DNA from 2 places in the Clostridium sp. Marseille-QA1073 genome. Region 2 is predicted to be linked to the other one. Evidence: a T-box and tRNA genes for the amino acid it is inferred to sense, from the RefSeq annotation. Region 2 holds a T-box; the other holds one or more tRNA genes.
What was found. A T-box is a leader RNA that pairs with one kind of tRNA and senses whether it is charged. The one in region 2 lies ahead of metG (methionine--tRNA ligase), so its partner is inferred to be a tRNA-Met.
Positions count from the first base shown of each region.

Region 1 (3,419 bases), on a different contig from region 2:
AATCCCTAGTACACTTACATATAATAATAAATACTCATTGCTCATTCCTATAATAGCTCCCATAGCTATTCCTGATGTAGCTCCTATTGCACTTCCACTTATGTAGCTAAATATTATTACTATTGCCAATGCCAATACATTTGTAAGAGAAATGTTAAATATTTTAATTCCCCAAGTTCCTGCTACAACTACTGAAAATAATAAGGACATACAAATTATTTCTTCATTACTAAATAAATGTTTTGTTTTTAATTCTCCAAAGCATGAATTACTTATATTCAGAATAAAATATATTGGGAAGATACAAAAAATATTTGTAAATGTTGAAATTAAAGACACTGAAAAACCATATTGATTTATTAAAATGCTATAAGCAAAAATTGATATGGTAACAGTAATAGCTAGTACAGCTTTTTTCAACTTACTTTCCACAGTATCTCCTAAAACCATAGAAACAAAAGTTAATAATGGAACCAATACAAAATACATATTTATATCTTTAACATGATTCTGCATAGTAATATACCCTAGCAAGCTACCAAAAGCAGATAATAAAGATATTTTATTGTCCTCTTTCATTAGTATGACTAATAAAAACGCAATCCCAAATGGTGCTGTATTATTTATAATCATTGTTCTACTAATGAAAAAACATAAAAAAAACAATGTTCCTGTTTTTATAATCAACTTTCTACTGCTTTGTTCTTCTTTAATTTGTTTTTCCTTTGTACGTTTAATTCTTTTATATGGAATTATCTCTGCACCATATTGCATTTTATAACCACCTACCCCTTAAATTTGTAAGTTAATTATAACAAAGCATTCTGGAAATAAATGTCATTTAGTGGAATGAGATTATAAAATCTTTATGACATCAAAATATATATTTTTACCATTTTATAACTAGAAGTTTTTCTTCTATACAATTACCATTTTATACCATAATTTACTATTTTCAAAGTATTGCTATATTTTTTTATCCACAATTCTCATATTTTTATCTTCCAACATGTTGATAACTTTTATAGTTAAAGTTGTCGTTATGAATAACTTTATAATAAAATTTGAAAGAATTTTTATTATAATAAATGGAATACTTTTCCAAATAACTAATAAACTATATAGATTTACTACTTTTAAATTTAATCTATGCATACATAGAATTATGTTTTTAAGTCTACACTAATATGTAATTAAGAATTAACTATTAACAATGGATAATTATTAAAAACTTCCCTTTTACAAGAGAAGTTTTCAATTGATTCTTTTTACGTAACACAGTCACTTTTATTAAGTAGTCTATTTAAACAAATTAGCTTGGTTAAAACTAATTTCCACCCTATTGTCAATTCTCAATTTATTAAAAATGTTAATAAGTCTTTTTTATATATAAAAAAGACTTACAACTTAGTTGTAAGTCTTTATGGTAGCGGAAATAGGACTTGAACCTACGACACTTCGGGTATGAACCGAATGCTCTAGCCAGCTGAGCTATTCCGCCATGTGGTTGCGGGGATAGGACTTGAACCTACGACCTTCGGGTTATGAGCCCGACGAGCTACCAACTGCTCCACCCCGCGATATTTGGTGCTGAAGACCGGAATCGAACCGGTACGGTGTTTAACCACCGCAGGATTTTAAGTCCTGTGCGTCTGCCTGTTCCGCCACTTCAGCAGGTTATTTAATTTAAATTGCTCTTACATGACACTAATTCTATCAGTCATAAATTAATGGTTGCGGGGATAGGACTTGAACCTACGACCTTCGGGTTATGAGCCCGACGAGCTACCAACTGCTCCACCCCGCGATATTGGTGCTGAAGACCGGAATCGAACCGGTACGGTGTTTAACCACCGCAGGATTTTAAGTCCTGTGCGTCTGCCTGTTCCGCCACTTCAGCATTTCTGACTATAGTATATGTAATATAAAATATTTTAACCTCAAATTAATTATAAGATTATGGTAGCGGAAATAGGACTTGAACCTACGACACTTCGGGTATGAACCGAATGCTCTAGCCAGCTGAGCTATTCCGCCATGTTGGTTGCGGGGATAGGACTTGAACCTACGACCTTCGGGTTATGAGCCCGACGAGCTACCAACTGCTCCACCCCGCGATATTGGTGCTGAAGACCGGAATCGAACCGGTACGGTGTTTAACCACCGCAGGATTTTAAGTCCTGTGCGTCTGCCTGTTCCGCCACTTCAGCAGGTTATTCATTATTTTGTGCATCTTTCAGCGACAATATTTATTATAGTTTAAGGTCTATATATTGTCAACACTTATTTTAATATTTTTATTATCTTTTATAAATTTTTTGCAGTTTTATTAAAACTTAACTATATTAGGTCTCTAATATAATTAAAAGAGTGCTAAAAATTTAGCACTCTCTAAATTTATATTAATAGTTTGAACTTTTTCTACTATATCCGCGCCCTTTATTATCTTGATGTCTTTTTAAATCTTGAAATCTTTCTTCGCTGTCTTTTAAGAACTTAGATATTCTATCTTCAAATGAAGAACCACCAGTTTTTCCTTTCTCTTTTTCCCAGTCTATTTCCACAGGTTTTACTGATTTTTTTGGTACTCCTGCTTGTTTTATAGATAAGCTCATTTTTCCGTTGTCATCAACTGAAATAACTTTCACCTTAACAACGTCTTCTTCTTTTAGATGATCTCTCACGTCTTTTACAAAGACGTCTGATACTTCGGAAATGTGAACAAGTCCTGTTTTTCCTTCCACTTCAACAAAAGCACCAAAATTAGTGATATTAACCACTTTACCTTCTACAATACTTCCAGCCTTTAAGGTCATATTAAAAAGATTCCTCCTTAAATAATGTTTTAATTATTATGTTATATATCATGTTATGTTAAACATAACATAGATTACTTATCTTCTTTTACACTGTTATTGATTACAGGAGTCTCACCCTCTTTAATAAGTCCTAATTTTTCTCTTGCAAGTTTCTCAATATACTTATCAGTTTTTGATAACTGCACTTCATCCTGTAATTTTTTATTTTCTTCTTGCACCTTTTCTAACTCCACAGTGTAGGTTTCAAATTCAACCTTTTGTCTATGCATTATCTTCTGCTGATTTATGAAAATATAAGAAACATAAACAATTAATAGAGATAATAATAAGTTTTTAATTTTTCTATTTTTCATTATACAACTCACCCTCCACATAGAATGAGTATAACAACTTATTATTCAATAGTTATTATATTAAAATATAACTACTTATGTTAAACTCATAAGTATATTTTAATTTGAATCGTTCATTTGTTCAAGGTATTTTACATTAATTTTTAACTTTTTCCTATTATTTTATATAAACAAAATCTTACAGGATAAGACAATGTATTAAATATTACTCTTAATACCTTTCCAATAGCCAATAATACGTTGTGAA
Region 1 covers NZ_JBSVQM010000009.1:123,020-126,438, forward strand. Annotated here, with positions in the region: gene spoIIE (stage II sporulation protein E) at 1-774, opposite strand, end outside; tRNA gene ACY1IQ_RS10420 (tRNA-Met) at 1,425-1,501, opposite strand; tRNA gene ACY1IQ_RS10425 (tRNA-Met) at 1,505-1,580, opposite strand; tRNA gene ACY1IQ_RS10430 (tRNA-Leu) at 1,586-1,674, opposite strand; tRNA gene ACY1IQ_RS10435 (tRNA-Met) at 1,732-1,807, opposite strand; tRNA gene ACY1IQ_RS10440 (tRNA-Leu) at 1,812-1,900, opposite strand; tRNA gene ACY1IQ_RS10445 (tRNA-Met) at 1,961-2,037, opposite strand; tRNA gene ACY1IQ_RS10450 (tRNA-Met) at 2,042-2,117, opposite strand; tRNA gene ACY1IQ_RS10455 (tRNA-Leu) at 2,122-2,210, opposite strand; gene ACY1IQ_RS10460 (S1 domain-containing RNA-binding protein) at 2,403-2,816, opposite strand; gene ACY1IQ_RS10465 (FtsB family cell division protein) at 2,891-3,172, opposite strand; gene yabQ (spore cortex biosynthesis protein YabQ) at 3,316-3,419, opposite strand, start outside.
Region 1: it encodes a tRNA-Met, which carries the amino acid that the T-box ahead of metG (methionine--tRNA ligase) is inferred to sense. The anticodon was not compared.

Region 2 (3,419 bases):
AAGTTTCAGAAAATATAGTAGCAGTTTTTTATGATGGGTATATTGAAATAAAAGATTATTTAATAAACAAAGTTTCTAGAGTTAATATAGGTGACAATATAAAACTACCGGTAAGTGCAAAATATAAGAATAAATATCTACTTGGCTATATGATGGGGTTAGATGAATTTTACTATATTTGGATAGAAGATGGTAAAGTCACAGAGCCTAAATTAGGTGGAAATTTAATTGAGATCTCAAAGGTGAAATTTAGAAATGCTACAATGGCAATTGATGAAGAAAATGTTTATGTTTTAATAGAGTATATATTTCAAGGTAAGAAGTTTGGATTTAATCTTTTAAATTTTCCTATTAACGGTGAAAAAGATAGTAGTTATGGACCATTTGGAGTCAAAATAGGAACAGATAAAAATAAAATTAATTCAGATTATGAAGTTGATATAGGTACTATAGCCACCTATGGGGAGGAACCTGGCACATTCTTAGTTAGTACTAGTAGAACAGCTGAAAAATTAAAAAGTCAAACAGATATAGTTAAGATGAAAATATCAAAAGAAAAAAAGGAGAAATCAGATGAAGTTTTGTATAGAGGAGACTTTAAAGAACCATTATCAAGAAGTAAAAAAGTATCTATAAACCCAGTGAATTATAAGGATGCAGTAATTTTTATTGACTCTGTTAAAAAAGGTAAAGCAAATCTTTATATTACATCAAAAGATCCAGAGTTTATAAGCGAAAATTCTGGAAATAGAAAAGAGGAAGCGATAAGTGCATTTATTCAAACTTTAGAAGGAATGTTTTTTGGAGTTGTTTATATAGTTTCTATGGGACTTATATGGATTATACCAGGCATGGCTATAGTATCTCTTGTAGCTCTCATAGAATACAAATTAAGTAAAAGTTTAAGAAAAATAATGTATTTTGTGATATATGGTATTACTTTTACTATAAAATTTTATTTTATAAATAGAGCTTTTCACATTAGTAGAACAAACTTCTTGCCTGGTTATTATAATAGTGTTGTTGGTTTTTTATGTATGTTTACCATAAGTTTACTTTGTGCTCTATATGGATATGGCAAATATAAAAAGGATTTAGAGTATAATGTTATAGCTTTAAGAATTCCATCTGCATTGATTATTGATAGTATTGTGACTTTAATGTTATATGTAAGCTTTATAAAATAGTAAATACATTTGAGATAATGTAGACATCTTTATTGGAGCAATATCTATAAATGAAAAATTGATTACTTTAATAAAATACTTAGAAATTTTATTATATTGACATAAAAACTACTTTATCATATCATAATAGTAATAATAACATAATGCTATGAAGAGAAGAGTAATAAAGTTAAGTGTTTTAAAGAGAGCTAGATTAGGTGAAAGCTAGTAACATAAAGCTTTATGAATATGGCCTTGGAGCAGACCTTTTGAGCGAAAGTAAGGAAGGTACGGTGGCAACCGATATATTGCAGAGTGATAAAAGCTTTTTGTCAGTCACTTAATGAGGTACTTATTGTGAAATAAGTATAAAATAGAGTGGTAACACGTATATAACGTCTCTATATGGGAAATTTTCCATATAGAGATTTTTTTATTATGTATTTATAAAAAGAGATTAATTATTAATCTTTTTTTCAATTTGGATATCTTAAAATGTAGAGTAAAAGTTTATATTTTAAAATACAGGAGGTAAAAGAATGAGCAAAAAACCATATTATATTACTACACCAATTTATTATCCATCTGCAAATCTTCACATAGGAAATACTTATACAACTGTTGCAGCAGATGCTTTAGCAAGATTTAAAAGATTAACAGGACATGAAGTAATGTTTTTAACAGGAACAGATGAGCATGGCCAAAAATTACAAAGAATAGCTGAAGAAAGAGGCGTTAAACCAATAGAATATATTGACGAAATTGTAGCAGGAATAAAAGAGCTATGGAGCATGATGGATATAAAATATGATAAATTTATAAGAACTACTGAAGATTATCATAAAAAAGCAGTTCAAAAAATATTTAATCAACTTCATGATCAGGGAGATATTTATAAAAGTTCTTATGAAGGATGGTATTGTACTCCTTGCGAGTCTTTTTGGACAGAAACTCAATTAGTTAATGAAAACTGTCCAGACTGTGGAAGACCAGTTGAAAAAGCTAAAGAAGAAGCATATTTCTTTAAAATGTCTAAATATGCAGATAAATTACTTGAATACATAGAAACTCATCCAGAATTTATTCAACCAGAATCAAGAAAAAATGAAATGGTTAATAACTTTTTAAAACCAGGATTACAAGATCTTTGCGTATCAAGAACTTCATTTACCTGGGGAATTCCGGTGGAGTTTGATCCAGGTCATGTTATATATGTATGGATTGATGCACTTTCAAACTATATAACTGCATTAGGATATAATAGTGAAGATACAGAGCTTTATAATAAATTTTGGCCAGCAGATGTTCATTTAATTGGTAAGGATATATTAAGATTCCATACTATATACTGGCCTATAATGCTTATGGCTTTAGGATTACCATTACCTAAACAGGTATTTGGTCATGGATGGCTATTAGTTGATGGAGGTAAAATGTCTAAATCTAAAGGCAATGTAGTAGATCCAGTAGTACTTGTTAATCATTTTGGAGTAGATGCTGTTAGATATTATTTACTACATGAAATACCATTTGGTTCAGATGGTTTATTTAACAATGAAATATTTATTAAGAAAACAAATTCAGATTTAGCTAATGATCTTGGAAATCTAGTTTCAAGAACAGCTACAATGATAGAAAAATATTTTAATGGAGTAATACCTTCCCCAGATGTTAAAGAAGCTGTAGATGAAGAGTTAATTTCATTAGCTCTTGAAACTCCTATATTAGTTGAGAAGGCTATAGATGAATTAAATATATCTAATGCTTTGGATTATGTATGGACATTAATAAGAAGAACAAACAAATATATAGATGAAACAACTCCATGGATACTTGGAAAAGATGAGGAGCAAAAGCCAAGACTTGCAACAGTTTTATATAATTTAGCAGAGTCATTAAGAATAGTTTCTGTATTAATATCATCTTTTTTACCAAGTACAAGTGAAAAAATTAATAGCCAATTAAATATTACAGAAACAACATGGGAAAGCCTATCATCATTTAGTGGAACAAAATCAGGAGTTAAGGTTTCTAAGGGAGAAGTGATGTTCCCAAGAATAGATGTAGAAGCTAAAATAGCTGAACTAGATAAGATATCTGAAGAGGCTAGAAAAGCAACTAAAGTACCGGTAATGGAGCCAATAAAAGAGGAAATTACAATTGATGACTTTGATAAAATAGATTTAAGAGTTGTTAAGGTTATAGAGTGTGAACCTGTTAAAAAAGCTAAAAAATTACTTAAACTAAAGGTAG
Region 2 covers NZ_JBSVQM010000011.1:75,543-78,961, forward strand. Annotated here, with positions in the region: gene ACY1IQ_RS11685 (hypothetical protein) at 1-1,187, shown strand, start outside; T-box leader at 1,327-1,572, shown strand; gene metG (methionine--tRNA ligase) at 1,706-3,419, shown strand, end outside.